Regions from separate parts of the Croceibacterium atlanticum genome, predicted to be linked through region 2. Evidence: predicted binding sites of a transcription regulator. Region 2 holds the regulator's gene; the other holds the start of a gene.

Region 1 (6,894 bases), 1.7 Mb from region 2:
TTCCAGCCCAAGCTGCAACGATCCAAGAGGTTCGGTGGTCGGCACCGCCAACCGTACAAGATCGAAGCCAAAACCGGGATCAATCGGGTCGGCAAGCGTGTCGATACGTTCACGGAACAACCGGCCGGTGATGGCAGGGTCGCGGGTAGGCTGCCCGGTCTCGATCATTATTTCACGCACCGCGCCATCGCTACGATAGAGGCGCGCGACGAATTGCCGCCCGCCCTCGTGGCGTTCCTCCAGCATACCGGCCGCCTCCCCCACGAGGCCATCAAGCACCGCCAGCACATCCTCAATACGCGCGATGGGTTCGGCAAAGCGTCGTTCGAAAATCAATACGGGAGGCGCCCGACGGGGGGAGATGCGGCTGTCCGTATGGCCCAGCAGCCGGTCCAGCCTTGCCATCATTTCCGTTCCGAACCGCGCGGCGAGCGGGGCCGAAGGACGAGCAGCGAGATCGCCCAGGGTTTTCAACCCCGCATATCGCAGCGCTCTCTCCGTCTCCTCCTCCAGCCGCAGTGCGGCAATGGAAAGACGGCGCACCGCCTGACGCTCATCAGCTGCCGGCACGGTCTGAAAACGGGCCAGCGCCTGCGCGGCTTCGGGCGTTCCGGCAAAGGCATGGCGCAGGCCCAGCCCGGCGGCTGCGCAACATCGCTCGATCTCCAGCGCCAGCGCGGCCTCACCGCCGGCCAGATGCGCGCAGCCGGTGATGTCGAGCGTTATTCCGTCCGGCGGATCAAGCTCGACCATCGGCGTCCAGCGATCGCAACCATCGGCGATACGTTCCAGCCAGAGCCGATCGGCATGGGGATCATATTCGATCGCAACCAATTCAGGGATGCGTGCACGCGCATCGGCCAGCGTCAGACCGGGAGCGAGACCAAGGCGCTGCGCTTGCGCATCGAGGGCTGCGATACGTACCGCACCGCCATGCTTCTCGACAAAGACAGTCGGTGTATCAGCCGGCTTGCCGCCATGCGTCCTGCACCAGCGATCGGCCGGGAGTTGTGGAAACCACAGCGCCAGATAGCGTCGCGTCGCCAAAGCAGGCTCGGTCACGATCCCACTCCAGATGCCAGCATCCGCCATCTGGGCGGCCGCGCTGACGCAACAATTTGACGTTGAAGGCGGGTCGGCCGGGCGCTTCGGCCTCCAGGGCCACAGAAGGCGCTGCGCTTACGCTCCAGCGTGTCTGCGCAGCGCTGGGGCCGGGTTCTGCCTCGATCCGCAGCAGCAAGGGAGTGACGCCCGATGCTTCGGCCGCCAGCGCCAGACGCCGGCTTGCAGTCAGGTCGAGCGCGCGCGGACGGCGCCACAACTCGATCACTACCGCACCGATGGATGCACAACGCACCACATCGACTGCTGCACGCAGCAACGCCACCGGATCGGGCAACATGATCAGCACCATTCGCCGCGGATCGATTCCGATCTCGGTCAATCCTGGCGCATGCAGTAATCCCTGTCGCCTCGCGGCCCTCTCCTCGCGCAGCCAGAACAGGGGCGCCCCCTCCTGACTTGCCAGGCAAGCCAGCATTGCCGCGAAGCCTGCCGCACTGCTGTTGTCGGCCAGCTCCCTTGCGAACACCTCGTGCAATCGCCCACGAGCCAGACCGCCGCCGATTGCGGCATCCAGCCCGGCATATCCAAGAGGCGCTGAAGACCTCCCGGTCTTTTGATTCTCGATCCGAGCGATTTTCCTTTTCACAGCGCATAACGCACTCACCGACTCGACTGGACAAATGTTCGTCATTTGTTCCAATCGACCATCGGGCAAGGAAAAGTCAAGTTACGCGCTCATGCATCTGCGCCCAGCAACCTCCTCGAGATCGCTGCGAACCTGCAACTGGCTTGAATCAGCCAGAATTCTTTTTTGCCAGAAACTGGCGCACCCGACAGGATTCGAACCTGTGACCTCTGCCTTCGGAGGGCAGCGCTCTATCCAGCTGAGCTACGGGTGCGTGGTAGGGCCGGTTAGCAATGCCGGACGGGCGCGCCAAGCATTAATGCATGGCGCGCCTTGCAGAACTCAAACTCGGATCATTCCTGGCCGGGCAATTGCGTCAGCTGCGTGCCATCCGTCTTGGTCACGGTGACATTGAAACCGCCGCGCCGGCCATCGCGCAGTTTGTAATAGGTGAGGTCGATCTTGTCCCCTGGCTTGAGCGAGCGTTTCGACCAGCCCGCGCGAGACAGGTGGTTGGGACTCATCCCCTCGAACGCCCAGCGCTTGCCATCGGCATCGCGGACATAAATGAAGGTGTGCGGATTGGTCCATTCCCACCGTTCCACCGTCACATTCTTCATTGCGGTGGATGTCCCCCATTCAAACATCGCCGTGGAATGATGGGCGGAGCCAGGCGTGGCGACGGCGGCAAGGCCGGCCAGCGCAGCGGCGGCAAGGGCAAGTCTGGTCTTCCTGACTATCATGTCTTTCGCTCTCCCAATGTCCCCGGCCGTTCAACCAGAGGACCGTCCAGAGTCATTGTGCCAGCAAAAGCTTGACTTAATCAACCCGCTGATTGATTCCTTCATTCGAAGCCCGCAACAACAGGGGCTAACGACAAGAATGAAGCCGGAGGGGTAGAATGCAGTCATGGACGATCTGGGCCCGCGCACTGGCGGGGGCTGGGGCGCTGGCAATGGCAACCGCAGGTGCGGCGCAGGAAAAGGAAATCCCCCGGGCCGATGGATATGCGGAGCTTGAGCGCCTTCCGGATTTTGGCGGCGTGTGGAACCCGGACTGGTCATTGCTGTTCGGCGCGAATGGCCGCCGCCCGACGGAACCTGAACTGACTCCGCCGGCGCAGGCGAAACTGGACGCCTTCCGCAAATATCAGGAAGAAAATGGCGTCGATCAGTCCAACCAGGTGCACTGCATCCCGCCGGGTATGCCCGGCATCATGCGCCAACCCTATCCCATTGAATTCCTGTTCTCTCCGGGCCGGGTGACCATCTTCACCGAAACATACAGCCAGGCGCGCCGCATCTACACCGACGGCAGGGAGTTGCCCGAAGATCCCGATTTCCTGTTCAATGGTAATTCCGTCGGACATTGGGAGGGCGATACGCTGATCGTGGACTCGATCGGGTTCAGCCCACTGGTCGATATCGCGGCCGGGATTCCCCATTCGGAAGAGATGCGCATTCAGGAAAAGATCTGGCTGGAAGAGCCTGATGTCCTGCGAATCGAAACCACCATCAGCGATCCCCAAGTGCTGACCAAACCGCTGGTGCAACAGCTTGCATTCAAGCGTCAGCCCGATTGGGACATCCGCGAATATGTCTGCGCGGAAAACAACCGCCTGGTCTCGGAAGATGGCGGCGCGAATATTGACCTGAAGCTGGATGAAGAGGATGATCCGTTCGGTCCGCTGCCGGAGGATTAAGGCATGGTCCGGGTCCACTAACGGATTCGCAAGACGGCCGCTCTAGAGAGGCGGCATGAACGCCCTCTCGCCATCATTCCGTGCCGGCAAATCCGCTGACAGGCCGGACCCTGCGCCCGACGTGATCGGCATGAAATGGGCCGCCCTGGCGGAAGCGGCCAATATCGTCGCCGATCTGGCAGGGATCGAGACGGAAATCCCGCTGCAGGAAATGCAGGACATGGCCGCGCTCAACCGCCGGGCGGAAGGGTGGCGCCGCCAACGCGCCGAACGCTGCATTGCCGATCTGACGGCTGCGATGGAACCGGGTATCACCGCCTTGCTGGCAATTCAGCAGAAGGGCAACGATCCCCGGCCCGCAGCCAATGCATTGTGGCGCGAATTCAGCGTTGCGCGTGAAACGCTACTGTCCCTGCTGCCTCCGAACCGGCGGCAGCGCCCGCGTTGACGGGTATGTAGCGAATCAGATCGCGCGATCGCCCGCTTCGCCAACGGATTCGATATCCCGGCCGAGGCCCTTGACCGTGTTGCAGGCCGAAAGGGTGACTGCCGCCAGCACAAGCGCTGCAAGGGCAATGGATTTACGCGACATCGTATCGGGCTCCTGAATTTGGGTTCGATTGCATTATTGCGCAATCGCGCACAGGCAAGCCTTTAAAGCAGGCTTTCTGAAGCTGCGGCAACTTGACGATGTTCCTTTTTCGTTCCAACCTTGCCGCATGACCGAATCGGATGTGATCGCCCAGGAACGGGGCCTCGGCCAAGAGGACCGGCGTTCTGCCGCCGTGGCGCGTGGCATTTGCCGGCTTTTTGCCCGCAACGATGTCTGGATGCTGTCGGAAATGCCGCTTCGCAATGGGCGCCGTGCAGATCTGATGGGCATCGATCCAAAGGGCCGGATCGTGATTGTCGAAATCAAGACGGCACGGTCGGATTTGCTGGGCGATGGGAAATGGCCCGATTATCTCGACTTCTGCGATCGTTTCTATTGGGGCCTGCCGCCGGAACTGGACCGCGCCTGTCTGGACGGGCAGGATTTCCGGCCGGATTGCTGCGGCGTGATCGTCGCCGATGAATATGACGCGGAAATCGTGCGGCCAGCCCCCAGCCAGCCGCTGGCAGCGGCACGGCGCAAGGTGGAGGTGGAACGGCTGGCCCGTGCAGCCTTGAGGCGGCGGCTCTCCGCAATCGATCCTGTCTGCATGGAATGGGCCCGCAACGCCTGAAGGGCTGGGCAGGGGCAGCCGCGAAGTGCATAAGGCGCCGCGATGCAGGCCGCTATCATCGTTTCGGCAATCGCCATGACGGCAATCGTCGCCCTGCGATATCTTGCGGCCAGCGGCGCCTTTGCCTTCGCGACGTCACGCACAAGGCCGGGGCTTTATGCCGGGCTGGGCCCGCAGATCCGGCGTGAAATCGGCTGGTCGCTGGCTTCGGCCGCGATCTATGGTGTGCCTGCCGGTATTGTCGCATGGGGCTGGCAGGAACATGGCTGGACCCGGATCTATGCCGATTGGGGCGCCTATCCGTTGTGGTACATGCCGCTTTCGCTGTTTCTCTATCTCTTCCTGCATGACACATGGTTTTACTGGACGCACCGCCTGCTGCACCGGCCGCGCTGGTTCCGCGTGGCACATGCCGTCCACCATGCCAGCCGTCCGCCCACCGCCTGGGCTGCAATGAGTTTCCATCCCATCGAAGCCTTGACCGGGGCGATCGTCATCCCCGCACTGGTCTTTTTCGTCCCGATCCATGTCGCCATGCTGGGCCTGGTGCTGACCATCATGACGGTGATGGGCGTGACCAATCACATGGGGTGGGAAATGTTTCCCCGCGCGCTGGTTCATTCGCGGTTGGGAAACTGGCTGATAACGGCCAGTCACCACCAGCGCCATCATGATGAGTATCGATGCAATTACGGCCTGTATTTTCGTTTCTGGGATCGCCTGTGTGGAACCGATCGCGGCCTGGCAAAACCTCGCTGATCCTGCTGGCGGTGGCTCCGCTGCTGATCTCTGCCAGCCCGCCGATTCGGTCGGTGGAAGTGCAGATCGATCTCACGGGCCTGCGATCGGCAAAAGGCGTGGTGCTTGCCTGCATGACGTCACAGGCCAATCATTTCCCCCAATGCGATGATGATGATGAAGCCTACACGCTGGAAGCGCCGGCGAATCAGGCGCTGACGCTGACCTTCCGGGACGTTCAACCCGGCGATTACGCGATTTCCGTACTCCATGATGAAAACGACAATGGAAAAGTGGACCGCGTGCTGGGGATGATCCCGAAGGAAGGGTTCGGCTTTTCCAGGGATGCCAAGGTCAAGCTGGGCCCGCCCGACTTTCGCGATGCGGCCTTCACCGTTGGCAATGTGCCCGTTCGGCAGGCCATCCGCATGCGTTACATGCTCTGATGGCCGGGCAGATCCGCGGCTGCCGGCGTGACGTCAGCACTGGCTGCGGGAGCGGGACGGAAATGGCAAGCCAGCAAAGACTTTACGGTTAATTTACCACAAGGCGCAAAGATGCCCCTATGTATATGACTACAGGGGCGCTCCTCATGGACACGCTGCGCGGCAGATTCGACGATCTTACGGACACCGAAGCCGATTATGATTCGGCCGAGGATGATTTCGTAAGCGAGCCGCCGCCCGCCGCCATCGGCCAGGATGAACGCCGGATGCAGGTGCGCGCCTATAATCATTGGGCAAGCCTGCTGGAGGATCGCAACTTCCCCGCGATCGACGCGCTGGAGCCTTCCGAACTGCCCGATTTCGGCCCCTACAGCGTGCTGCTGGACTTTTCCGCGGGCGTCGAAGATCCGGGCATTTCCTATCTCGGGGACAAGCTGGCCGCGGAATGCGGCGTCAACCCGATGGAACTGCGCAGCCTTTCCGATGTGCCCGGCCGGTCGCTGCTTAGCCGGATTACCGATCATTACATGCAGATCATCGCCAATCAGGCACCGATCGGATTCGAGGCGGAATTCGTCAACCAGCGAGGCCACACGATCCTGTATCGCGGTATTCTGCTGCCCTATTCCAGCGACGACGATACGATCGACTTCATCTATGGTGTGATCAACTGGAAGGAACTGGCCGATCAGCAGGATTCGGACGAACTCCTGCTGGAAATCGACCAGGCGCTGGATGCCAGGCCTGAAAGCGCTCCGGGTCGGCCGAAGGATAATGCCCTGACCGATTGGGCCGATGGTCCGGGATCGGAACCTGTGCCCGATCTCCCCTCCGCCAAGCCCGCACCGGCAGAGGAAGACCGGCTGCCGCGCCCCTCCTTCGGTCTGGATCTGGGATCGGCAGCCAGCGAAGCAGCCCGCCCCGCAGACCGGCAGCCGCTGGAACTGAACGAAGAATATTCCCTGCCTTCCGCCGCCACGATAGAGCCGGAAACACTGGCCGACTGGCTGGTACTGGCGCGCGACATGGCAGCCATCGCCCACACCAATGACGAACGGACCCGCCACGCGCTCTACGAAGCGATCGGCCGGG
Region 2 (6,894 bases):
CCTCATATTCTTCGGCCGGAACGCCAAAGGTCATACGCAGGAAATTGCCGGTATAGCTGAGCGAATTGTCGGGCTGCAGGAAAGGCTGACCGATCGCATATTTATACGCCATCGCGGCAATGGTCGGCATCTTTGCGATCAGCCGGTGGCTGGAAATGCGGCGATGTTCCGGATCCGAAATATCGGTGCTGTCGTGATAGAAAGCACTCAGCGCGCCAACAACACCGCACATGATCGCCATGGGATGCGCATCGCGGCGGAAGCCCTGGTAGAACTGGCGCAGCTGCTCGTGCAGCATGGTGTGGCGTGTGATCGTCCAGGTGAAGCTGTCCAGTTCCTCACCGCTCGGCAGTTCGCCATTCAGCAGCAGATAGGCCACTTCCATGAAGGAAGAATGTTCCGCCAACTGGCCGATCGGATAACCGCGATGGAGCAGGACGCCTTCTTCACCGTCGATGAAAGTCAGCGCGCTTTCACAGGATGCGGTGGATTTGTAACCGGGATCAAAGGTGAACATCCCGGTCTGGCCGTAGAGCTTGCGAATATCCATCACGTTCGGGCCGCATGTGCCCTCCATGACGGGGAATTCGTAATCCTGCCCGCCGGCTTTCAGTTGCGCCTGCTTGTCAGACAAAGTGCGTCTCCTTGCGAACGAAAGTCTAGTTACCTGCCCCGGTGGCTTGCGCGTCGATCCGCGCGAGGCTTTCCTCCTTGCCGAGGAGCACCAGCACATCGAAGATTCCCGGGGATGTGGTTTGCCCCGTCAATGCCGCACGAAGCGGCTGCGCAAGTTTCCCGAGCCCAAGCCCGAGTTCCTCCGCATGCGATTTCAGATTGGCTTCCAGGGCGGAACTTGTCCAGTCCTGTTCACTGTGCAAACGCGCAGAAATCTGAGCCAAAATGCTACATGCCTCCTCTGTCAGGAGAGCCTGGGCCTTCTCGGTCATCTGCAGCGGCCGGGTCTTGAACAGGAAAGCGGCGCCATCGGCCAGTTCGTTCACGTCCCGCGCCCTGGTCTTGAGCACGGGCATGGCCCGGGTGAGCAGTTCAAGATCGGCATTGGCGCCAATCTTGGGTGCGATCAGTCCGGCAAGTCGCGCATCGTCGGCAGCGCGAATATAATCGCCGTTCATGTTGAGCAGCTTCTTCATGTCGAAGCGAGACGGACTGCGACCGACACCGTCCAAAGTGAAAAATTCGATCGCCTCTTCGCGGGTAAAAACTTCCTGATCGCCATGGCCCCAGCCAAGGCGCAGCAGATAGTTGAACAGAGCTTCCGGCAGGATACCCAATTCGTCGCGATAGGCATCGACGCCCATGGCGCCATGGCGCTTGGACAGTTTTGCCCCGTCATTGCCATGGATCAGCGGAATATGGGCATAGACCGGATCGGGCCACCCGCCTTCGATTCCGTCCATCGCGCGGATAATTGGCAATTGGCGGAAGGCGTTGTTCAGGTGATCGTCGCCGCGAATGATATGGGTGACGCCCATGTCGTGATCGTCAACCACCACGGCCAGCATATAGGTGGGCGAACCATCGGCCCGCAGCAGGATGTAATCGTCCAGTTCCGAATTCCGGACAGTGACGCGGCCCTGCACGGCATCTTCGATGACGGTTTCCCCCTCATTCGGGGTCTTCAACCGGATGACGAAAGGGGCACCGAGCGGTGCGTCGGCAGGATCGCGATCGCGCCAGCGGCCATCATAGCGCAGCGGCTGTTTGGCCGCGCGCTGGGCCGCGCGCATTTCCTCCAGCTCCTCGCTGGTGGCGTAGCACTTATAGGCATGGCCTGCTTCGAGCAGCTTTTCGGCAACCTCGACATGGCGTGAGCCGCGTTCCGACTGGAAGACTGTTTCCTCGTCCCAGTCCAGGTTCAGCCAGGAAAGGCCATCAAGGATCGCGTCGATCGCCTCGCGAGTCGAACGCTTCCGGTCCGTGTCTTCGATCCGCAGCAAGGCCTTGCCCCCGAAATGGCGGGCGAAGAGCCAGTTGAACAATGCCGTGCGGGCACCGCCGATATGAAGGAAACCCGTCGGCGAGGGTGCAAAGCGGGTCACGACCGGCTTGTCCGCCGCCGCATTCACGCTATTGCTTGCCATCTCGACCCACTTTCTATCCAGTACCAAACATGGCGACGCGCCAATCACCGCTCATTCCGTTGGGGGAAGATACGGGCCATGCTGCGTCGCAGCAGTCGCCTTGGCGAATGCGCGCGCTCTTGTCCAGCGCGGGCAATAAAATCGAAGCATTCCTTGCAGATGCCGGGCTTGCGCGCGGGCCGTGGCTGGCGGTGTTCTTCGCGGCGGGAATCGCTGCCTGGTTCGTACTTGGCACTTCCACGGAATGGGTATTGGCCATCGCGTGCGGATTGCTTGTCCCACTGGCAGCCACTGCCGCATTGCGCGGCGCGGATGGCCGCTCCCACATATTGGCCGTTCTTGTCGGCTGCGGACTGGTCTTTGCGGCCGGTGTCGGGATCGTCTGGGCCAGATCGGAAATGGTCGGAGCACAGCCAATCGAACGGCCGCTGGCGGCGGAGTTCACAGGCCGAATTCTCGAACGGATCGAACAACCGGCGGAACAGCGCATTCGCCTTGTTCTCGCCGCAAGAGAACCGGACACGCAGCGGGCAATCAAATTGCGGATCAATGTCCCGCTTGACGCAGACCGGCCAGACCTCACGGAAGGAGCGCTGATCCGCTTTGGCGCGCGGTTGATGCCGCCGGCACCGCCAATGCTGCCCGGCGCATATGATTTCTCGCAAGCCGCCTGGTTTGCTGGGTTGGCCGCGACGGGGAGCGTCAACGGCGAAATCCAGGTAATCGAAGCTGGCGAGGGCGGCGCCTTCATTGCGAATCTGCAGCGGCGGCTGTCCGCCCATGTTCGGGCCGAATTGCCCGGCTCTTCCGGCGCGATTGCTGCCGCTTTTGCCAGCGGAGATCGCGGCGCGATTTCGCCCATGGATGAAGAGGCAATGCGCGATGCCGGGCTAACCCATCTGCTTTCGATCAGCGGCCTGCATGTCAGTGCAGTCATCGCAGCTGCATATTTCATCGCGTTGAAGCTGTTGGCGCTATGGCCATGGCTGGCCTTGCGGCTGCGTTTGCCGGTTATGGCGGCAGCCATCGCAGCCTTGGCCGGGATCGGATATACTTTGCTGACAGGTGCCGAGGTTCCGACCGTGCGCAGTTGCGCTGGCGCCTTGCTGGTTCTCGGCGCGCTTGCACTCGGGCGGGAGCCGCTCAGCCTGCGCATGGTCGCCGTGGCGGCGATGTTCGTGCTGCTGCTGTGGCCGGAATCGCTTGTCGGGCCGAGTTTCCAGATGAGCTTCGCCGCCGTTATCGCCATTGTCGCCCTGCACGAAGCGGCGCCGGTCCGCGCCTTCCTGAGGCCGCGTGATGAAGGCTGGCTTGCCGTAACATCAAGACGTGCGGCGATGCTGCTGCTTACCGGCCTGGTCATCGAGATCGCATTGATGCCGATTGTGCTGTTCCATTTCCACCGTGCAGGGGTTTACGGAGCATTGGCCAATGTAATTGCGATTCCACTGGTGACATTCGTTTCCATGCCTCTGATCGCAATCGCCCTGTTGCTGGATGTTGCGGGGCTGGGGGCGCCGGGCTGGTGGCTTGTCGGCCATTCTCTCGACATGCTTCTGGCGATTGCGCATTTCACCGCCAGCCAGACAGGGGCGGTGAAGCTGATGCCGCAAATGGGGCAGGGCACATTCGCGCTCTTCATCGCCGGTGGATTATGGCTCGCACTCTGGCGGGGGAAAGTGCGGCTGTGGGGATTGGCGCCCTCAGCGCTGGCAACGGTTCTGCTGTTGATGACGCCGACTCCGGACATCCTGATTTCAGGCGACGGGCGCCATGTAGGCATTACCGGAGAGGATGAACGGCTGCTGGTGCTAAGGGAAAGCCGGAGCGATTATGCGAAGGACAACCTCCTGCAAATGGCCGGCAGCGAGGAAGAACCTGTCGCACTGGCCAATTGGGCAGGAGCCGATTGCAGCCGCGATTTCTGTACCGTCACACTCCGACGAGGGGAACGCGACTGGATCCTGCTGATGAGCCGAAGCAGGGAAATGGTGGCGGAACGGGCCCTGGCCGCAGCCTGCGAACGATCGGACATCGTGATTGCCGATCGCTGGCTGCCATCAAGCTGCCGGCCGCGCTGGCTGAAGGCCGACCGGCGAATGCTTAGCGAAACGGGCGGACTTTCCATCGTATTGGACGGCCCGAAACTGACCAGCGTTGCCGAGGGGCAGGGAAATCATGGCTGGTGGCAAGCGGCGCAAGGCCGCTGACCATCCAGCCCCGAACAATATCAGTGATAGCGCCGGAGAAGCCCGGCCAGCTTGCCCTGGACCTGAACTTCTTCGGGCAGATAGACCTGGGCATCATAGGCTGGATTGGCCGGATCGAGCCGCACCTTGCCGCCTTCATGATGCAGATATTTCAGCGTCGCTTCCTCATTGCGGACCAGAGCCACGACGATTTCCCCGTCGCGCGCAGTATTGGTGCGCCGGACCAGGGCATAATCCCCATCGAAGATTCCGGCTTCGATCATGGAATCGCCAGACACTTCCAGCGCGTAATGTTCACCTGCGCCGAGCAAGGCAGCCGGAACCGGCAACGTCCGGCTATCCTCCAGCGCTTCGATCGGCACACCGGCGGCGATCCGGCCGTGAAGCGGAATCTCGATCACATCATTGGCGGGCTCCGGCGCCGAAGGGGGCGGAGTAGTGAGCTTGGCCACCGTGTCATTCACGGCGGGCCTGGCCGAATGCGACTGATTTTCCGGCTGACGCAACACTTCCAGCGCGCGGGCGCGATTTGGCAGGCGCCGAATGAAACCGCGTTCTTCCAGTGCGGAAATAAGGCGATGGACGCCCGATTTGCTCTTCAGATCGAGCGCTTCCTTCATCTCCTCGAAAGAAGGAGAAATCCCCGATTCCTCAAGCCTGCGCTGGATAAACAGCAGGAGTTCGTGCTGCTTTGCGGTCAACATTGAGCCACTCTCCTTATTTGTTCCAGATTGGAACGAACGCGGAACAATTAGGCAACCCAAAAAGACTCGTCAAGCAATTCCGCCATTCTGGAGCAGATAGGCAGTGACCATCTCGCCAGCATGCGCCGGTGGAGAATTCACCTCTCGCCGGATCAGCGCATTGGCCCGTGAAAGAGCGGCCAGCGCGCTGCTGTCCTGTTCGCTCACCGCGCCGATTGTTTCGCCATCGGTGAAGCCACGCACAAATTCCAGCCTGCTGCCAGTCGGGGGCAGATCGCCCGCGAGCCAAAGCCGGAAAGGCGCGGGCACGGGATCTGCGGCACCGGCCAGTTTACGCAGGAGTGGCAGCAGGAAGAGATATGCGGTCACGAAACTCGAAACCGGATTACCGGGCAAGCCCAGCACGAACTGGCGACCGCGCCGGGCAACCAGCAGCGGCTTGCCGGGCTTCATCGCGACACGCCAGAAGTGAATATCTGCCCCCCATGCCTCCAGAGCCGGCCGCACCAGATCGTGATCGCCGACCGATGCACCGCCACTGGTGACCAGCACATCGGCATGATCCGCTTCTGCAAGTGCCGCGGAAAGCGCCGCCATATTGTCCGCCACCGGACCGATACGGTCGATCGCGCAGGCAAACGGTGCGGCCATGGCCGCAATCATCGCGCCATTGCTTGCGGGGATCTGGTGGATCGCACAATCGCGTGGATCTGCCGACAATTCATCGCCGCTATCCAGCACCGCGACGCGCGGCAGACGGGAAACCGGAATATTCGCGTGGCCACCCGAGATTGCGAGAGCCAGTTGGGCAGGCCCGATCCGGATGCCTGCCCGGAAAAGCTCCGCACCCTGACGAAAATCAAAACCCGCGCGGCGGATATGGCGCGGCGTCGCCTCACCATTGGGGGCGAGGGCAAGCCCGTTGCCCTGACGTTCCGCCTCTTCCTGCAGCAATATGGCACCGCCATTTTCCGGCATCAGCGCTCCGGTCGAAATGCGGATAGCCTGGCCGTGTTCCAAAGGCGCGCCAAAGGGGTGGCCGGCTGCGCTTTCCCCCACCACGGTCCAGGGTCCGGCCAGATCATCTGCCCGCATCGCATATCCATCCATTGCGGACAGGTTCGATGCCGGCTGTTGCCGCAACGCGACCAGAGGTTCCGCCAGATATCGGCCCAGAGCATCGGACACGGGCAGCGTTTCGCCGGGAAGCGGCTCGACACCGGCAAGCAATCGCTGCTGCGCCTCTTCCAGCGGGATAGGCTGGGGCAGGGTCATTCGGCGCGCCAGTCGCCGCTTTTGCCGCCGGTCTTTTCGAGCAGGCGGATCTCTTCGATCACCATGCCTTTTTCGATTGCCTTGCCCATGTCGTAAATGGTGAGCAGGGCGAGGGAAACAGCGGTCAGCGCTTCCATCTCCACTCCGGTCCTGCCGGTCAGGCTGGCACGTGCGTTTGCGCGCACGGCATCATCCTCGAAGGTGAAATCCACTGTCACGGCATCCAGCGCGAGCGGGTGACAGAGGGGGATCAGATCGCCCGTCCGTTTCGCCGCCATGATCCCCGCAATTCGCGCAGCGGCCAGAACATCCCCTTTCGGGCCGCTTCCGTCCCGGATTGCGTTCAGCGCCTCCGCTGACATGCGGATACGCCCCGTGGCCGTGGCACTGCGCCCGGTTTCGGGCTTCCCGCCCACATCGACCATGCGCGCCGCGCCCTTGTCATCCAGATGAGTTAGACTGGTCATATCTTCCTGCATTTCCCTGTTCGGCATGATGGCCTGGAACACTTGGAACACTGTCCTACGGGCCGAAAATCCATCCCCGCGCAGCGCCCGATCCAGTCCGGAAACTGGCAGATTTCAGCTGCGTAGGACAGTAACG

What was found. The regulator LexA, encoded in region 2, represses DNA repair genes until DNA is damaged. The targets are predictions, from matches to a motif close to GTTCCNCNCTTGTTCT.
Region 1: WYH_RS10955 (MmcB family DNA repair protein) is a predicted target of LexA. The motif match lies at 4,085-4,100, and genes of this name have one in related genera.

Annotation. Positions count from the first base shown of each region.
Region 1 is NZ_CP011452.2:2,333,074-2,339,967, forward strand. It holds gene WYH_RS10925 (Y-family DNA polymerase) at 1-1,062, opposite strand, end outside; gene WYH_RS17155 (ImuA family protein) at 962-1,711, opposite strand; tRNA gene WYH_RS10935 (tRNA-Arg) at 1,888-1,964, opposite strand; gene WYH_RS10940 (DUF6152 family protein) at 2,044-2,433, opposite strand; gene WYH_RS10945 (hypothetical protein) at 2,592-3,392, shown strand; gene WYH_RS10950 (hypothetical protein) at 3,448-3,840, shown strand; gene WYH_RS16570 (entericidin A/B family lipoprotein) at 3,856-3,984, opposite strand; gene WYH_RS10955 (MmcB family DNA repair protein) at 4,112-4,618, shown strand; gene WYH_RS10960 (sterol desaturase family protein) at 4,661-5,377, shown strand; gene WYH_RS10965 (DUF2141 domain-containing protein) at 5,341-5,802, shown strand; gene WYH_RS10970 (PAS domain-containing protein) at 5,949-6,894, shown strand, end outside.
Region 2 is NZ_CP011452.2:622,216-629,109, reverse strand. It holds gene WYH_RS03010 (citrate synthase) at 1-634, opposite strand, end outside; gene gltX (glutamate--tRNA ligase) at 660-2,102, opposite strand; gene WYH_RS03000 (ComEC/Rec2 family competence protein) at 2,210-4,312, shown strand; gene lexA (transcriptional repressor LexA) at 4,333-5,016, opposite strand; gene WYH_RS02990 (molybdopterin molybdotransferase MoeA) at 5,086-6,291, opposite strand; gene moaC (cyclic pyranopterin monophosphate synthase MoaC) at 6,288-6,758, opposite strand.